2 regions of the Methylobacterium sp. 391_Methyba4 genome follow, and region 1 is predicted to be linked to the other one. Evidence: riboswitches for the same ligand, from Rfam matches in the RefSeq annotation. Region 1 holds a riboswitch; the other holds the start of a gene.
What was found. A riboswitch is a leader RNA that binds a small molecule or an ion and turns the genes downstream of it on or off. The one in region 1 is predicted to bind thiamine pyrophosphate.

Region 1 (9,043 bases):
CGAGCATCCGGTGCCGGAAGTGTTGCAGAATCGCATCAATCGCGCCGGACTTGCTGCGGCTGCCGAGAGAATCCTCGCCCTGGCCCGCTCTCGGGACCGCACGACCCTGGCCCCGCACGCTGATCCCGCACACCGCGCAGACGCCCTGAGACAGGCGATGATCTTGCACCGGCAGGCAGGAGCGCTACATAGCGAACTTCGCGAAGCACGGCAGGCGTTTGAAGACGATCCGACCGATGCCGGATGGGCATGGCTCTGCGAAGTGAAGGCGAGGCTGGAAACCGTCATCGCCGCCGAGGCGGAGGCCGATGCACCGGTGTCGAGCGACTCGACGGCCGCGTGATCCCTGTGTCATGGCGGTGGCGGCGGGCGGAGTCTCGCCATAGTTAACAATCGGTCAAGCCTCAGGCTTGCATACGGAAACCGACGACTCAAGGCGACTGGAGCAATCCGGCGCCGATCTCATACAGCGGCGCCGACGGCGTGGAGCGGCCCCATCGGGGCCTCCGCAACGCGCCGCGTGCGAAACAATAGGCTGATCATGGCGACGAAGGCAACGGAACGGGACGAGACGGACGCTGCCCCCGAGCAGCAGACCGACGGGCCGCTCCTCGACCTGACGGATGCTTCGGTCAAGCGGATGGTGAAGCTCGCCAAGAAGCGCGGCTACGTGACCTACGAGGAGGTCAACGAGGTTCTGCCTGAGGGCCAGTCCGATCCGGACCAGCTCGAGGACGTGCTGTCGCAGCTCTCCGAGATGGGCATCAACGTCGTCGAGGCCGAGGAGACCGACGAGGCGGCCGGCGAGAAGGCCGCCGAAGGCGAGGAAGAGGAGGCCGAAGGCGGCGAGGTCGCCGAGGTCGCGCCGGCGCGCGCCGTCACCGTCGCCACGACCACCAAGGAGCCGACCGACCGGACCGACGATCCGGTGCGGATGTACCTGCGCGAGATGGGCTCGGTGGAGCTCCTGTCCCGCGAGGGCGAGATCGCCATCGCCAAGCGCATCGAGGCCGGGCGCGAGGCGATGATCGCGGGGCTCTGCGAGAGCCCGCTGACCTTCCAGGCGATCATCATCTGGCGGGACGAGCTCGTGGAGGGCAAGGTCCTCCTGCGCGACATCATCGATCTCGAGGCGACCTACGCGGGGCCGGACGGCAAGAACGCGCCGCAGCTCGGCGAAGGCGAGGAAGGATCCGAGGACGGCGAGCCGCCGGCGCCCCCGGAGGGCGGCGACGACGAGGACGACCTCGAGAACAACGTCTCGCTGGCCGCCATGGAAGCCGAGATCAAGCCGCGGGTCCTCGAGACCTTCGACGCGATCGCCGCGAACTACCGCAAGCTGCGCAAGTTCCAGATCGAGGGCACCGAGCGCAAGGCGGCGGGGGAGCAGAACACCCCGGCCCAGAATCAGAAACAGGCCGAGCTGAAGGACATCGTCGTCGCCGACGTGAAGTCCCTGTCGCTGAACAACAACCGCATCGAGGCGCTGGTCGGTCAGCTCTACTCGATCAACAAGCAGCTGATCGGCCACGAGGGCCGGCTGATGCGCTTCGCCGAGAGCCACGGCGTGGCCCGCGACGAGTTCCTGCGCCACTATCAGGGTTACGAACTCGATCCGAACTGGATGGAGCGCGTCGGCACGCTGGGCGGCAAGGGCTGGAAGAACCTGGTCGAGCGCGGCTCGAAGCAGGTGGCGGAGCTGCGCGCGCAGATCCTCGATCTCGCCTCCGAGACGGGCTTGGAGATCGGCGAGTACCGCCGGATCGTCAACATGGTCCAGAAGGGCGAGCGCGAAGCCCGGCAGGCCAAGAAGGAGATGATCGAGGCGAACCTGCGCCTCGTGATCTCCATCGCCAAGAAGTACACGAACCGCGGCCTGCAGTTCCTGGACCTGATCCAGGAGGGCAACATCGGCCTGATGAAGGCCGTGGACAAGTTCGAGTACCGGCGCGGCTACAAGTTCTCGACCTATGCCACGTGGTGGATCCGGCAGGCGATCACCCGGTCGATCGCCGATCAGGCCCGCACGATCCGCATCCCGGTGCACATGATCGAGACGATCAACAAGATCGTCCGGACCTCGCGCCAGATGCTGCACGAGATCGGCCGCGAGCCGACCCCGGAAGAGCTGGCCGAAAAGCTGGCCATGCCGCTGGAGAAGGTCCGCAAGGTCCTGAAGATCGCCAAGGAGCCGATCTCCCTCGAGACGCCCATCGGCGACGAGGAGGACAGCCACCTCGGCGACTTCATCGAGGACAAGAACGTCGTCCTGCCGATCGACGCGGCGATCCAGTCGAATCTGCGCGAGACCACGACCCGGGTGCTCGCCTCGCTCACGCCCCGCGAGGAGCGTGTGCTGCGCATGCGCTTCGGCATCGGGATGAACACCGATCACACCCTCGAGGAGGTCGGCCAGCAATTCTCGGTGACCCGCGAGCGCATCCGTCAGATCGAGGCCAAGGCACTGCGCAAGCTGAAGCACCCGTCGCGCAGCCGGAAGCTCAGGAGCTTCCTGGACAACTGAGCCCACGCCGCGGATTACGCGGCGCTTTCCCGTCGACCGCGTTGCTTCGGCGCTGCGCGGCATCCACTCTGGCGCCATGCTCGAACGCCGCCCGCCACCGCCCGGATCCCCGACGGCCTTCGCGGACGGATCGGAGGCCGACGACGTGCCCTTCGGCGCGCTCCAGCCCTCCGTCGGCATCCGCGACTGGCTGCTCGGCGAGGGGGCGCGGATGCCCAACGCCGAGGAGATGCTCACCGGGCTCGCAGAGCGTCTGATCGCCGTCGGCGTACCGGTGGACCGGGCATCGACGGCCATCGACACCCTGCATTCGGAATATGCCGGCGTTGGCCGGATCTGGACCCGGGACGGCGGCACCACCGTGCGGCTGTTCCCGCACGGCGCCCGCTCGACGGATGCCTATCTCAACAGCCCGTTCCATACGGTCCACGCCACCGGCGATTGGCTGATCCTCGACCTGTCCAAGACGCCGGACGACGCCTACGCGATCGTTCCGGACCTGAAGGCCGGCGGCTACACCCACTACGTGGTGGCGCCGTTGTTCTTCACGAACGGCACCCAGAACGGCATCACCTTCGCCACGCGGGCCCCTGATGGGTTCCGGGACGACGACATCGCGATCCTGCGCTTCGTCATGCCGGCGCTGGCGGCCGTGATGGAGATGCGCGTCCTCAACAAGCAGCTCGACCACGTCCTGCGGCTCTATGTCGGCGACGAGCCGCACCGGGCGATCCTGGCCGGCGACATCCGCCGCGGACAGGTGACGCGGATCCGCTCGGCGATCCTGTTCGCCGATATGCGCGACTACACCCGGACCTCCGCCGACATGACGCCCGAGGAGGCCGTCGGCCTGCTCAACGTGTTCTTCGACTGCCTCGTGCCGCCGATCGAGCGGGAGGGCGGCGAGGTCCTGAAGTATCTTGGCGACGGTCTGCTGGCGATCTTCCGGGAGTCCGGTGACGACCTCGGCGGCGCGGCCAAGGGTGCGCTCACGGCGGCCCAGCACGCCCTGGCGGCCCTCGACGAAGCGAACGCCCTGCACCAGTTCCCGGTACCGGTGGCCGCGGGCATCGCGCTCCACCACGGCGAGGCCGCCTACGGCAATGTCGGGTCCGGCTCCCGCCTCGACTTCACGGTGATCGGCCGCGACGTGAACCTCGCGAGCCGCATCGCGCAGCTGAATCGCACCCTCGGCGAGCCGCTGCTGATGTCCAAGCCCTTCGTGGACTTCCTCTGGGGGGATCCGATCCCGCTGGGCGAGCACCGGCTCAACGGGTTCGACGAGCCCATGGCGGTCTTCCGGCCAAAGTTCCTGCGCCCGCGCAAATCCAGCTGAGCCCCTCTCCGATCGCGTCCTCGATCGGCTCTCGGCGTCAGGAAGCCGTCCCACCCGTCCGCCGTGAACCCTGCCCCGCAGCCGATCCGTGCGCCGCTCGGACTCACCACGTCGGCACGAACGGCAGAGTGTAAGGGTTGTGTCGGCAACCCCAGACCGGGTCGATCATCCTCGCCATCACCTCCCGGGCCAAGGCGCCGGCATGTATGGCCACCTCCTTCGGGACATGCCTCCGTTCGAGGATCTTCAGGCAGGCATGTCCGCACGCGCTGTACTGGCCGATATGGTACGCGTTGATGGCGAACTCTTCGAGTATGCCGTATTCGTAGACCCACGGATTCAGGGAAATCCCCTCGCTCGGAAGTTCGAGTGCCAGGCCCGCCTCCGCGTATCGATATCCGTCCGCGAACCGCTTCCTCAACCGGCAGAACCGACTGGCCCCGTGGCGCGCTTCCGCCCGCGCGGGGCGGACGGAGGTCGCGCGCTCGTAGAGCTGCAACACCCTGTCCTCCGGCTCATCGAGGCGCTCCGCGTTCACAGCGGCCATCAGCAGATTGTAATAGATCTCCTCGTCCCATCCGCCCAGCTCTGCTCGTTTCAGAAAGCATTCGAGAGCTTTCCTGTATTCTCCAGCAGCATTATACGTTGTCCCGAGGTACATCGTGTATCGGGCGATCATGTGGGGATCGGTCTCGACCGCCAACGCCTTCTTGAGAACGGCGATATCCCGCGCGTCCGCCGTGGTGTCGCGGTGACGGGCGCCGTCATCACCCCGGCGCATCGCGAGGGGAAGGACCGGTGTCTCGGAGACGCCGGGGCAGCTGAGAAATTCGTGCAGGACGCCCCGGTAGCGCCAGTTTTCCCGGCATCTGACCAAATGGGTGCGCCAGTATCGCGTCTGCTCGTCGATGATCTCGAACCGATAGCCGGGCGCATGCAACTTCGGCATCGTGAAGTCGGCCGGGATGACCAGCTCATCATCCGCATCGATGATCAGAGCGTACTGCGCGTGACGCCGCGCGAGTTTCAGGGCCTCGTTCCGATTGAAGGCAAAATCGACCCAGGGGCGCTCGACCAGGGCCCCCGGTATGTCCGCGAGCGCGGCACGGACAATATCCTGTGTTCCATCCGTCGATCCAGTGTCAACGATGATCCAATGATCGATAATCGGACGAACAGAGTCGATGCACCGACGGATCACGTGGGCTTCGTTTTTCACAATCATCGATAAGCAGATCGTGGATTCGCGATTCTTCATCCTGAAGCCGCCCCGTCATGCACTCACGCCTCGAACGCGCAGTCATCACGGCTACTAGCACCACATCAGCGCATTCACAAAACGACCGATTGCTCCATGACAATTCTGATTGATCGGCGTATTTGCAGCTTTATCGGGGTCAAACTCAGAAATATTCAAACACAATAACCTAATATCTATAAATTAACCGGGAAAGATTGAATTATTCAACCGGTCGGGGACCATCCATCATCGGGCCGTCCGTGGCCTGCGCACCGAATATTTTCCGCGCAGGATCGGCCGCGTGATCGACCTGGTCCCGCAGCCGATCCCGGGGAGACGGGCCGCGCCAGCCGCCGTTGGCGCACCGCGACCCTAGAGATCGGCATGGGCGTTCGGGCGTTTCAGCCCCTCAGAGTCATCGTGCTGCCGGACACGCCGAAATCGCGCAGGCGTCTGAGGAATGACATGCCCAGCAGGCTGGTGGACAGGAGCCCGCGCGGGATCACGACCGCATCGACGTCTCGCACCGTGATCGATCCGATCTGCACGATCGCGATCCGGATCGGCGCCACGCGAACCGTCCCGTTCGCGGTGTTCCAGACGCGCGTGAAGTCGGACGCAGCGACCTGGATCCCGATCCGCGCGGCATCCTCCTCGGAGAACGCGCAGGCGCTCGCCCCGGTATCCACCATCATCGGCAGTGAACGGCCGTCCAGCAGAGCGTTGACGAAGAAGTGGCCGTTGCGGCCAGCCTGGAGGGCCACACCGGCGGCGGCACGGCCTGCGAGATCCGGCTCCGGCGGCGGTGCGACGGCGAGCGCGACCGGCGCCGCCCGCATGCCGTCGCGCACCTTCAGGACGGCCGTGACACCGAGAAAGCCGAGCATGCAGATCAACAGGATTGTGCGCACGCAAATTCGCCCGTGACGTGGAGTGCCGGCGCCCGGAGGAGGTCCGGGATCCCGGCGATCAGATCCCAGACGCGTGAAGGGATGGTGCGCGCCGCCTATCGCGACCGCTGTCCGCGCGCCGATTCCGGTCCGCTTGGTGTCTGGACTGTCACCGCGACCCGCGGATTGTCACGGGAATGATGCAGGGGCGGCGGCGCGGGGTTGACCGACACAAGCCGTGACGCCACATCTGCGTCTGTTCCAGGGAGATCCCCGGCAAGGGGCTGAGAAACCGCTGGCACGTCCCTCAGGACCTGCGGCGCGGAAATCCTTCGAACCTGATCCGGCTCATACCGGCGTAGGGATTGGACCGCGGCCGCCCGAAAGGCAGGCCACAGCTTCTGGCAGAAGCGCACGGCCCGCTCCCCGCGACGGCAATCCGCGGAGATGCCTGTGCCCTTCGACCGACCTGCCTCACCGATCGGCCGCCGCCGCAATCCCGAGGGCGTCGTCGCGCCCGCCGTCCTGCCGGCGCGGACCGACGTCGCCGTCATCGGCGGCGGGCTGATCGGTCTGTCGATCGCGTGGCGGCTCGCGCGGGCCGGCCGTACGGTGACCGTGCTGGAGCGGGAGACGATCGGCGCGGGCGCGAGCCTCGCGGCCACCGGCATGCTGGCTCCGGCCGCCGAGCACGAGCCCGGCTCGGACCCGCTTCTGCCGCTCGCCCTGGACTCGCTCCGGCTCTGGCCCGGCTTCCGCGACGCCCTTGAGGCCGAGTCCGGCCGAACCATCGACTATCGGGCCGACGGCACCCTGGTGCTGGCGGTCGGCCGCGACGAGGTCGAACGCCTGCGCTTCCGCTACGACCTGCAGCGCCGCTCGGGACTCGACGCCACCTGGCTGCCGGGCAGCGAGGTGCGGCGCCTGGAGCCCGGCCTGCGCCCCTCCGTCACCGCCGGGATCCACTGCCCGCTGGACCATCAGGTCGATCCCCGTCTGGTCATGGAGGCCCTCAACGAGGCTTGTCGCCGGGCCGGCGTGATCCTGGTGGAGCGGACCGCCGTCACCACCCTCGACTGGTCGGGCGGCCGCGTGACCGGGATCCGCGCCGCCGACCGCGTCGTCGCCGCGGAGACCGTCATCCTGGCCTCCGGCGCATGGAGCGGGGAGGGCGGTCTGCTCCCCGACGCGCTCGCCCTTCCGGTCCGCCCGCTGAAGGGCCAGTCCCTGGCGCTGCGCACCACCGCCCGCACCGGCACCCTCGCGCGGATGGTCTGGACCGAGCAGGTCCACATGGCGCCGAAAAGCGACGGCCAGCTCATCGTCGGCGCGACCGTGGAGGATTGCGGCTTCCGGCCCGGCGTCACCGCGGGCGGGCTCTACGCGCTGCTGGAGGGCGCCCGCCGGGTGCTGCCCGGTATCGAGGAGATGGAAATCGAGGCCGTCTGGAGCGGCTACCGCCCGACCTCGGACGACGACGCGCCGATCCTCGACACCATCGCACCGGGCCTCGTCGCCGCCACGGGGCATCACCGCAACGGCTACCTGCTCGCCCCGGTCACCGCCGAGGCGATCGCCGCGCTGGTGTTGCACGGCGCGCTGCCCGAGGTCGCCCGTACCTTCACCCGCCTGCGCTTCGGCCAGCCGGACGCGCTGAGGGCCTCGGCATGAAGCTCGTCGTCAACGGTGAGCCGCGCGACTGCGCGGCCGAGACGGTGGACGCGCTGTTCCGCCTCGAGGCCGCGGAGAGCGGCATCGAGAGCCCGCAGGGCGTCGCCATCGCGCTGAACGGCCGGGTGCTGCGCCGCCGCGACTGGGAGGAAACCCGGATCGCGGAGGGCGACCGCGTCGAGATCGTTCGCGCCATGCAGGGAGGTTGAGCATGGATCAGACCCATACGCCGCTGCGTCCCGAAGGTGGGGATGACAGCCTGACCATCGCCGGCGTGAGCCTGTCGTCGCGACTGTTCATCGGCACCGCCGGCTATCCGACGCAGGCGATCATGCGCGACGCCGTCCAGGCGAGCGGCGCCGAGGTGGTCACCGCCTCGATCCGCAGGGTCTCGCTGCAGGGCCACGGCTCGGACACGGTCAAGATCTTGAAGGGCAAGCGCTTCCTGCCGAATACCGCCGGCTGCGAGACGGCCCGCGACGCGATCATGACCGCCGAACTCGCCCGTGAGGCGCTCGACACCAACTGGATCAAGGTCGAGGTGATCGGTGACCGGGAGACGCTCTACCCGGACGTGATGGAGCTGATCGAGGCCTGCCGCCATCTCGTCGATGACGGCTTCGTGGTGCTGCCCTACTGCAACGACGACCCGATCGTATGCCAGCGCCTGGAGGATATCGGCTGCGCCGCCGTGATGCCCATGGGCTCGCTGATCGGGTCCGGGATGGGCATCGCCAACCCGGCCAATCTCGAACTGATCTGCCGCAGGGCGAAGGTGCCGGTCGTGGTCGATGCCGGGATCGGCACCGCCTCGGATGCGGTGATCGCCATGGAACTCGGCGCCGCCGCCTGCCTGATCAACACCGCGGTGGCCAAGGCCGACGATCCCGTGCGCATGGCCCGCGCCATGGGCCGGGCGGTGGAGGCCGGACGCGACGCGTATTGCGCCGGGCGCATTCCCCGCCGCGGCCGGGCCGAGCCATCGAGCCCGCAGCTCGGCCTCGTCGGCTCGTGAGGGCGCTGCCGTCGCCGCTGCTCGCGGTGACGGACCGGCACGGACATCCACGGCCGCTCGCCGAGACGGTGCAGGCGATCCTCGATGGCGGCGGGCGCTGGATCTGGTTCCGGGATCGCGATCTTGAAACGGACGCCCGTCGGCACCTCGGCGAGGCCGTGGCAGAGCGCGTGCGCGCCGCGAAGGGCGTCCTGACGGTCGGCGGTGACGTCGCGTTGGCGCGCGCCCTCGGGGCCGACGGCGTCCATCTCGGCGGCGGCTCGGGACCGGAGGCCATCGCGGCGGCGCGGGCGGCGCTGGGAGAGCGGGCGCTGATCGGCGTGTCGGCCCATGCGGCGCACGAGGTTGCCCAGGCGGCGTCGGCCGG
Region 2 (9,043 bases), 3.0 Mb from region 1:
CGCATCGGGATTGGACTTATGGATCTGGAATTCCGGCAGCGTGCTCAGGTTGGGCCGGTTCTGCAGGTTGGGATCGCTCGTCAGTTGGACATCACCCGCCGCATCCGTGACGGTGATCGGGCCGAGACCGGAGCCCGCGACGGCGGTGTCGAACACGGCCAAGCGTCTGAGTTCCGGGTCCAGAATTATGATATCCGCGCGGTGCGCCAAGCGCGCGGAACTCTGCAGGGAGAGATCGTAAACCCGCAGGCTGTGGCCGACCCCCTCCTCGATCACGGCCAGAAGGTTCGCAGCGTTGCGGCGCGCATTGTGCCAAGCGACATCGCGCAGATCGAGGCAGAGATAGACCCCGAGCAGCGTCAGGCAGAGCAGCAGGCACGTGCCCCCCAGCGCGATCAGACGCGAGGCGCGATCGGCGAGGTGGACTCGGATCGCTGTGGCAGTCGCGCGCGGGACCATGGGCTCGATCGGGTTGCCGCCGGCCCCGGCAACCGGAGAGCGGACTTGCTATCGACCCGAATTCTGAGTCCCGAATATTGAAAAAGGAGTTATTTTAGGAATTAAGAAGCGTCCGATTTGCGCCAATATAGATCAATCGGCACCAGGTCTGTAAGTGCTGCCGCGTCAAGTCAGCGGTCAGCCGGATTTCGAGCACCGTCGATCAGGCCCGCGATGGGGTGGCGAGCGCCGGGCCGTCACCGATCGGCGGGGTCAGTCGCCGATCCCGAACAGCTTTTCGATGAAGTTGCGGTCATCCTTCTGAGCGCGCCGCGCCGGGGCGGACTGGCGCGGCGCGGGTGCCTCCGGTTCGCCCAGAATCTGCCCGAGGAGCCCGCCCGGTGCAGGCGCCGCGGCACTCGCCACCGAGGCGGTCGTCTCCGGCTGCCTGCGCCAGCGGTTGAGGCCGGGGAGCGGGACCGGAGTCTGCCCCTTCAGCGCCTGGGTCATATACGACTTCCAGATCTCCGCCGGCAGATTGCCGCCGGTGACCTTCTTGGTCAGCTCGCCGTCGTCGTTGCCGAGCCAGACCCCGGTGACGAGGCTGCCCGAGAAGCCGATAAACCAAGCATCGCGGTAGTCCTGCGTGGTGCCGCTCTTGCCCGCCAGGTCCCAGCCCGGGATGTCCGCCTTCTTGCCGGTGCCGCTGACGAAGACCTCGTGCATCATCGCATTCATCATGCCGTCGGCATTGGCATCGATGACCCGGCCGAGACCGTTGTCGGAGCGCTTGTACAAGACCTTGCCGCCCTGGCTCTTCACGGCGGTCACCACGTAGGGGATCACGCCGGTGCCGCCGTTGGCGAAGGCCCCGTAGGCGCCGACCATCTCCAGCAGCGTCACTTCGGACGTGCCCAGGGCGATGGAGCCGTTGGCCTGGAGCGGCGAGGTGATGCCGAGCCGCTGGGCGGTCTGCACCACGGTCTTCGGGCCGACCTCCTGGCCGAGCCGCACCGCGACGGTATTGAGCGAATGGGCGAGCGCCGTCCGCAGGGTGACAGGCCCCTCGTACCGGTGCGAGTAGTTCTCCGGGGCCCAGTTGCCGATCCGGACCGGCGCGTCCTCGCGGACCGTGTCGGGCGTGGCGCCGTGCTCCACGGCAGCGAGGTACACGAAGGGCTTGAACGAGGAGCCGGGCTGGCGCTTCGCGGTCGTGGCACGGTTGAACTGGCTCTGGGCGTAGTCGCGCCCGCCGATCAGCGCCCGGATCGCGCCGTCGGGCCGCATCGAGACCAGCGCGCCCTGGCCGACATTGAAGCGCGCGCCCTTGGCGTTGAGCTCGTCGGTGAGCACCTTCTCGGCGGCGGCCTGGAGGACGGGATCGACGGTCGTCTGGACCGTGATGTCGGTGTCGAACTTGCCGACGTAGTCGTCGAGCACGTCCATCACGAGGTCTGCGACGTAATTGGCCGAACCGCCGCCGCGGGCATTGGTGGGCTTCGCCGGCTGGGCGAGCGCCACCTTCACGTCCTGCGGCGCGGCGAAGCCGAGTTCCTGCATCGCGGCGAGCACCTGGGCGGCGCGGGCCTGGGCGGCCGGGAGGTTGCGGTTCGGAGCGAGCCGCGACGGCGCCTGAACGAGGCCGCCGAGCATCGCGGCCTGCGCAAGGCTCACCTCCTTGGCGGGCTTGCCGAAATAGCGCTGCGCGGCCGCCTCGACGCCGTAGGCGCCGGCGCCGAAATAGACACGGTTCAGGTAGAGCTCGAGGATCTCGTCCTTGGTGTACTTGTGCTCCAGCCAAAGCGCGAGGATCGCCTCCTGGATCTTGCGCGAGGCGGTCCGCTCCTGCGTCAGGAACAGATTCTTGGCGAGCTGCTGCGTCAGGGTCGAGCCGCCCTGTGCGACGCCGCGCCGGGTCAGGTTCTGACCGATGGCGCGCAGGATGCCGACCGGATCCACGCCGAAATGCTGGTAGAAGCGCCGATCCTCGATCGCCACGAAGGCGCGCGGCAGGTAGGGCGGCAGCTCCTTGATCGAGACCACCCGGCCGCCGGTCTCGCCGCGATTGGCGAGCAGCGAGCCGTCGCTCGCCAGGATGGCGATGTTGGGCGGCCGCTTCGGCACCGCGAGCTGGTCGATCGGCGGCAATTGCGACGCGTGGTAGGCGATGAGCCCGGCAAGCCCGATCACCCCCCAGAGACCGAGGACGACGGTGCCGTAGACGATGCGGCCGAGCCAGGACCGCCGGCGTCGGCCGCGACCCGAGGCCTTCGCCCGCCCGGTGGTCCGCGCCGGCGCCTTGTTCGGCTGCCGCGCTCCTCCGCCGCCCGATCGCTTCGCCACGCCGTCTCCTGCCCCCCCGGGACGGTCCTCCCGGGACAGGCGCAGATCGAGTTCGCCGCGATCCCGGACACGCCCCTCGGGCACGTCGAAGTTCGGCTCAATCCTGCCCCGACCCTTGGCCATGCATCCCGTCTACGAATGTTCCGCCGCAGCGCGTCTGTCGGGCGCGCCGCAGAACGGTTTCCGCACGCTAAATGCGGCGGTTTAAGGGGCCGTTATCGAAGCGTTCGGCGCCCGTTCCCCATCCCGCGCGCCGATACGCCCTAGCGTTGGGCAGGAGGCTGGACGACCGGCGCGCCGAGCACCCGTCGGGCCTCCGCGAGCAGCACGGAATGGCGGGCCGATTGCGGACCTGAGTCCGGCGTCTCACGGCCCAGCCGGGCGATGCGCGACCGGAACAGGCGTCGGCGCAGGCCGAACCAGCCGATGCTCATCAGCAGCGCCTGAAGCACGAGACGGACGGCCTCCGTCCGCTCGCGCTCCTCGGCGACCACCGCCGAGAGCGCCGCCTCGCGGCGAAGGGCAGCCTCCAGCTCCTCCCGGACGGCGGCGCGGGCCGCCTCGTCCTTGCGCGCCGCGTCGAGCTGGATCCGGCATTCCTGCAGCGCGCTGAGCAACAGAAGCTCCTGCGCGGACGCATCCCTCATCAAGGCCTCCTGGGGCGCCCTATCCCGTTCGTCCACGGGTGGCTCCGCCCGATCATCGTCATGGCGGTGCCAAAACAGCCCGCACAGATCCGTGCGCGACGCCATAGCGAGCGCGGCCGCTGGCCGGAAGCCGCCGACCGGATTATTCGGCACGCGGACCGCGACGCAATGGGGAATCGGGGACGTGCAGATTCGGATCGCTCTGGCCTTCGGAGCCATCATGCTGGGAGCCGGCACGGTGATGCCCGCGCCGGCCCGGGCCTATCAGCTCGACACGGTGAATCTGGTCGGCTGCGCCCAGGAAGGCGGCGTCTGCCGGATGCCCTACGCGACCAACGTCTATTACGGCGTGCCCGGCCGGACCAACGGTCGGCCGTTTCCTCAGGGCGGCGCCGTGCCCTGCAACAGCCAGACCTTCGGCGATCCCGCACCGGGCCAGGCGAAGAGCTGCTGATACGCACCGCGCATCACTGCGGGCGGCTCTGGCGGTGGCGGCTACGGCGGTGGCGGATACGGCGGTGGCGGGTACCGGAGCGACGATTACGACGACCGGCGCGACGCCTATCGCTATGGCCGCGACTACGACCGGCCGCGCGCACGCCGCCCGTACGACGACGATTATGAGCCTGGGCCGCGCCGCTACAGGGATGATCCGGACGACTATTGATCTCGATCTGAGAGCGCAGGCAAGGGATCGTATTTGCCCTGTTAACCCCCATCCGGCATCGTCCCGGACCGCGGAGATCGTCTCCGCGGACCCGCGGGTGCGGATGGGGGAGTCGATGAGGGAGAATCGCCGCGGCGTCTTCCGGAAGAACGCCTTCACCTTCGGCGCGGTCCTGCTCGACGGCGGCGAAGTCAGTTGCCTGGTCTGGGACGCGACCGAGGTCGGCGCCCAGATCGAGGTCGACGGCGATCATGTGGTGCCGGACCGCTTCCCGCTCCGCGTGAGCGCCGGCGCCGAGCCGCGCGCGGCGGCCGTTGCATGGCGGCGCAGCCGCCGGATCGGCATCGCCTTCGAGGGCTGAAGCCGCCCGTCTCAGGTCGCCTGCAGGACCGGGCGGGTCCGGGACTCCGACCCCACGAGCCGGCACCAGCGCGGCCTCACGAACAGCAGATCGAGCGCCGTGCCGCGAACCAGCCACTCCAGGACCAGCGGCAGCAGCACCGCCACGGTCATGACGATGAGGCTTGCAAGTCCGATATCGGCGATGGCTCCGGTGCGCACGAGGATCTCCCGGGTCGCCGCCATGGGTAGCGAAAAGGCGAGATAGATCACGATCGAGCGCTGCCCGCAGGTTCGGACCGCCTCGGCGATCGGCCCCCCGACGCGGCCAAGGAGCGACGCCGCCACCACGATCGCGAGCGCACCGGCGGCGCCGAGGGCGAGGCTCACCAGCGGCAGGCTGGCGAAGGTCGGGTGATTCGGAAGGCCCGACGGAGTCAGCGCGAGCCAACCTTCCACGAACGCCCATGCGGCGAGGCCGCACAGGGCGAGCCGGACCCGGTGCCGGGCCGCGTCCGCGAGGGCGAAGATGCGGCCGGCGAACAGATAGCCGGCGACGAAGAAGACATATCGGGCGCAGAACTCCTCGATGAGGGTCGACTCGCTGCGGATGTCGGCAATCTGCAGCACGGCGGCACCGGCGAGCAGCACGGCGTCGGGCACGCGGCGCAGAGCCTTGGTGACGACCGAGAACACCGCGAGCAGATAGATGAACCACAGCGTCGAGTAGGGTTCGATCAGGGCATGGGCGAGATGCGCCGCGAAGGCCGTGGGGCCGTCATCGCCGGCGATCTTGCCGTATCTGGCGGCCGACTGGATCACGAGCCAGAGCAGGTAGAAATAGGCGAAATGGACCACCCGGCGGTCGGAGAACAGGCGCCAGTCGCGGTCGATCACCCGCCCCATGAACAGGCCGGACAGAAGGAAGAAGTCCGGAATCCGGAACGGCTTCGCGAAGGCCACGACCGGATGGAGGAAACCTTCTCCGCCCATGGCGTCGCCGGTGCCCGTGACGGAATGCATCATGACCACCAGGAGGATGCAGATCCCCTTGGCGATATCGACCCAGGCGAGCCGATCACCCGTATCCCCGACCCCGGCCATCGTCCCACCCTCGCGATCGGAGGGATCCTGGACCGGTTTGGGTTGACGGCGATGAACGTGATCGCCGCAACCTGCGGATGTGACGAACGGTCGGTAAACGCCGGCGGTCAGACCTTGCGCCGCGCCGACCGCCGCGCGCGGGTCATGCGCGTCGCGGCGTGAAAATCGTCCGGCCGGCCGCGCACCCAGGCGAGGAAGCGGGCTATCTCCGGATCGGTCCGCAGGGCTTCGAGATCGGCCAGGCGCTTGGCGATCTCGGCCTCACTGTAGCGTGCATGGATCGCCGAGTGGCAGATCTGGTGCAGGCGGACGGTACCGCGATGGGTTCCGCCCTTGAGCTTCGGGGTGAGGTGATGGAGGCTGGAGCGAGCGCGATGCGGAATCGGGCGCTCACAGAGCGGGCAGACCGGCTCGGGCCGGCCCTGCGCGCGCACCCGGTGCGTCCGGATCCTCGGCGCTCCAGCGCTGCGAGCGCCGTCCGACCACGCGCCCCCCTCTCCTATCCTTGCTGATCGACCGGCTGCGGGCAGGTCGGACCGACACGCTCTCTGAACATCGCCTCGGCCTCTCGGTCCCGGCCCCCCAGGATGGACACGTGGTCGCCCGGGATCACGGCGATCCGCGCCCGCGGGCCGGCTGCTGCGGCGAGGCCTTGCGCCAACTTGAGCGGCACCACCGTGTCGTCGCGTCCCTGCACGATCAGAACCGGCGCAGTTCCGCCACGGATGCGCGTGTCCGAGCGGTATGTGTCGCGCAGGAGCCAGATGGGGACTAGCGGGACATGCAGCCGCACGGTGTGGATCATCGAGTCGAACGGGGCCTCCAGGTAAAGCCCGATCGTCGGCACCCGTTCGGCGACTGCGACCGCGACGGCCGCCCCCAGCGAATGGCCGTGCAGCAGGATCGGCGCATCGGGCGCCTGTGCCCGCGCGGCGTTCACGGCCGCCAGGCCGTCGCGGATCAGGCCGTCTTCGCTGGGGCTGCCGGTCGAGCCGGGATAGCCGCGATAGGCCACGGTCAGCAGACCCCAGCCGCGCGCCCGCCACGGCTCCGCGGCGAAGCGCTCCGCGTGCGGTTCCGGGCGGGATCCATTGCCGTGGAAACTGACGATGACGCCGCAGCCCGGCCGCGGCGGCCGCCACAGTCCGTGCAGGGTCTCGCCATCCGAGGTCGCGACCGTGATCGTCGCGACCCCGGGCGGCACCGGCCAGGGTGTCGGCGGGCTGAAGGCGCCCGGATAGAGGAAGCGGCGCTGTCCGAGGGCGAGCGCGGCGCAGGCCAACCCGCAGAGCAGGAGCACGGCGAGCAGGAGGCCGGCGAGGAGTCGCATGCGATGCGGGGGAGGCCGTGGGGTTGAGAAGCGGATGCGTTCGATCGAACGGTTTTCGGGATGTGTTTTCTAGGGCGCCCGGTCAGCATTGACAAAGCCGTCCGCGCGCCTGAGTCTGGAACCGTTCCGAGGGGAGCCCCGCAGGGGGCTGAGATTGGGCACGCTGCCCTGACCCTTGAACCTGATCCGGCTCATACCGGCGGAGGGACGGGAACCTGCGGTCGCATGTCGCGCGGCCCCATCTCATCTCGGCCATCGCGTGGACCGGACTGCTCCAGCACGAGGAGAGGCCCACGATGAACGCACCCGTTCTCCCCAAGGATGTGAAAGGCAGCCCGGAGACCGTGACCACGGGTCCGGTGACCGGATCGCGCAAGGCCTATGCGAGCCCGGCCGGACGGCCGGACATCCGCGTCCCCTACCGCGAGATCGTCCTCTCCGATCCGAAGGAGGAACCGGTGCGGGTCTACGACCCGTCGGGGCCCTACACCGAGACCGACGCGCGGATCGACCTCAATGCCGGCCTCCCCGGCGTGCGCGAGCCTTGGATCGCGGCCCGCGGCTATGCGGCCGTCGCGCCGCGCGCGGTGAAGCCCGAGGATAACGGCTTCGCGGGCGACAAGCTCGTGGCCCCCTGCCCTGCCGAGCGGACCATCCGCAAGGCGGCCCCGGGCCAGAGGGTGACCCAGTACGAGTTCGCCCGCGCGGGGATCATCACCGAGGAGATGATCTACGTTGCCCATCGCGAGAACGTCTGCCGCGAGAAGATGCTCGCGGGCGCCGAGGCCGCACTCGCCGACGGCCAGAGCTTCGGGGCCTCGGTCCCGCCCTTCATCACCCCCGAATTCGTGCGCGACGAGATCGCCCGCGGCCGGGCGATCATCCCGGCCAACATCAACCACACCGAGCTGGAGCCGATGGCGATCGGCCGGAACTTCCTGGTCAAGATCAACGCCAATATCGGCAACTCGGCCGTGACCTCCTCGGCCGCCGACGAGGTCGAGAAGCTCGTCTGGTCGATCCGCTGGGGCGCCGACACGGTCATGGACCTGTCCACCGGCCGCAACATCCACAACATTCGCTCGTGGATCATCCGCAACAGCCCGGTCCCGATCGGCACGGTGCCGATCTATCAGGCGCTGGAGAAGGTCGGCGGCGACCCGCTCAAGCTCGACTGGGAGGTCTTCAAGGACACGCTGATCGAGCAGGCCGAGCAGGGCATCGACTACTTCACCATCCATGCCGGGGTGCGTCTCGCCCACGTGCCGCTGACCGCCCGGCGCGTCACCGGCATCGTCTCCCGCGGTGGCTCGATCATGGCGCGCTGGTGCCTGGCCGGACACCGCGAATCGTTCCTCTACGAGCGGTTCGACGAGATCTGCGACATCATGCGGGCCTACGACGTGTCGTTCTCGCTGGGCGACGGCCTGCGCCCGGGCTCGATCGCCGACGCCAACGACGCCGCGCAGTTCGGCGAGCTGGAGACGCTGGGCGAGCTGACCAAGGTCGCCTGGGACAAGGGCTGCCAGGTGATGATCGAGGGCCCCGGCCACGTGCCGATGCACAAGATCAAGGTCAACATGGAGAAGCAGCTGAAGGAGTGCGGCGAGGCGCCGTTCTACACCCTCGGCCCGCTGACTACCGACATCGCCCCCGGCTACGACCATATCACCTCGGGCATCGGCGCCGCGATGATCGGCTGGTTCGGCACCGCGATGCTCTGCTACGTCACCCCGAAGGAGCATCTCGGCCTGCCCGACCGGGACGACGTGAAGACCGGCGTGATCACCTACAAGATCGCTGCCCACGCCGCCGACCTCGCCAAGGGCCACCCGGCCGCGCAGCTGCGCGACGACGCGCTCAGCCGCGCCCGGTTCGACTTCCGCTGGGAGGACCAGTTCAACCTGGGCCTCGATCCGGATACGGCCCGCCGCTACCACGACGAGACCCTGCCGAAGGACGCCCACAAGGTCGCGCATTTCTGCTCGATGTGCGGGCCGAAATTCTGCTCGATGAAGATCACCCAGGATCTGCGCGCCGAGGTGCTGGCGATGGAGGAAGCCGGCGAAGTCGTGGGCGCGTCGCCCGCGATGTCCAAGGCCGAGGCCGAAGCCGGCATGCGGGCCAAGTCGGAGGAGTTCCTGGCCGAGGGCGGCAAGCTCTACGTCGACGCCG

Region 2: another riboswitch for thiamine pyrophosphate. It lies ahead of thiC (phosphomethylpyrimidine synthase ThiC); the one in region 1 lies ahead of thiO (glycine oxidase ThiO).

What each region holds. Positions count from the first base shown of each region.
Region 1 is NZ_CP121475.1:893,336-902,378, forward strand. Features, by position in the region: gene dnaG (DNA primase) at 1-343, shown strand, start outside; gene rpoD (RNA polymerase sigma factor RpoD) at 542-2,524, shown strand; gene P9K36_RS04260 (adenylate/guanylate cyclase domain-containing protein) at 2,601-3,860, shown strand; gene P9K36_RS04265 (glycosyltransferase) at 3,964-5,118, opposite strand; gene P9K36_RS04270 (TIGR02281 family clan AA aspartic protease) at 5,502-6,011, opposite strand; TPP riboswitch at 6,245-6,373, shown strand; gene thiO (glycine oxidase ThiO) at 6,438-7,661, shown strand; gene thiS (sulfur carrier protein ThiS) at 7,658-7,870, shown strand; gene P9K36_RS04285 (thiazole synthase) at 7,873-8,676, shown strand; gene P9K36_RS04290 (thiamine phosphate synthase) at 8,673-9,043, shown strand, end outside.
Region 2 is NZ_CP121475.1:3,864,467-3,873,509, forward strand. Features, by position in the region: gene P9K36_RS18070 (sensor domain-containing diguanylate cyclase) at 1-459, opposite strand, end outside; gene P9K36_RS18075 (transglycosylase domain-containing protein) at 712-2,904, opposite strand; gene P9K36_RS18080 (hypothetical protein) at 3,045-3,428, opposite strand; gene P9K36_RS18085 (hypothetical protein) at 3,613-3,882, shown strand; gene P9K36_RS18090 (hypothetical protein) at 3,947-4,456, shown strand; gene P9K36_RS18095 (acyltransferase family protein) at 4,468-5,538, opposite strand; partial or broken gene P9K36_RS18100 (restriction endonuclease) at 5,646-6,024, opposite strand; gene P9K36_RS18105 (alpha/beta hydrolase) at 6,038-6,868, opposite strand; TPP riboswitch at 6,988-7,093, shown strand; gene thiC (phosphomethylpyrimidine synthase ThiC) at 7,165-9,043, shown strand, end outside.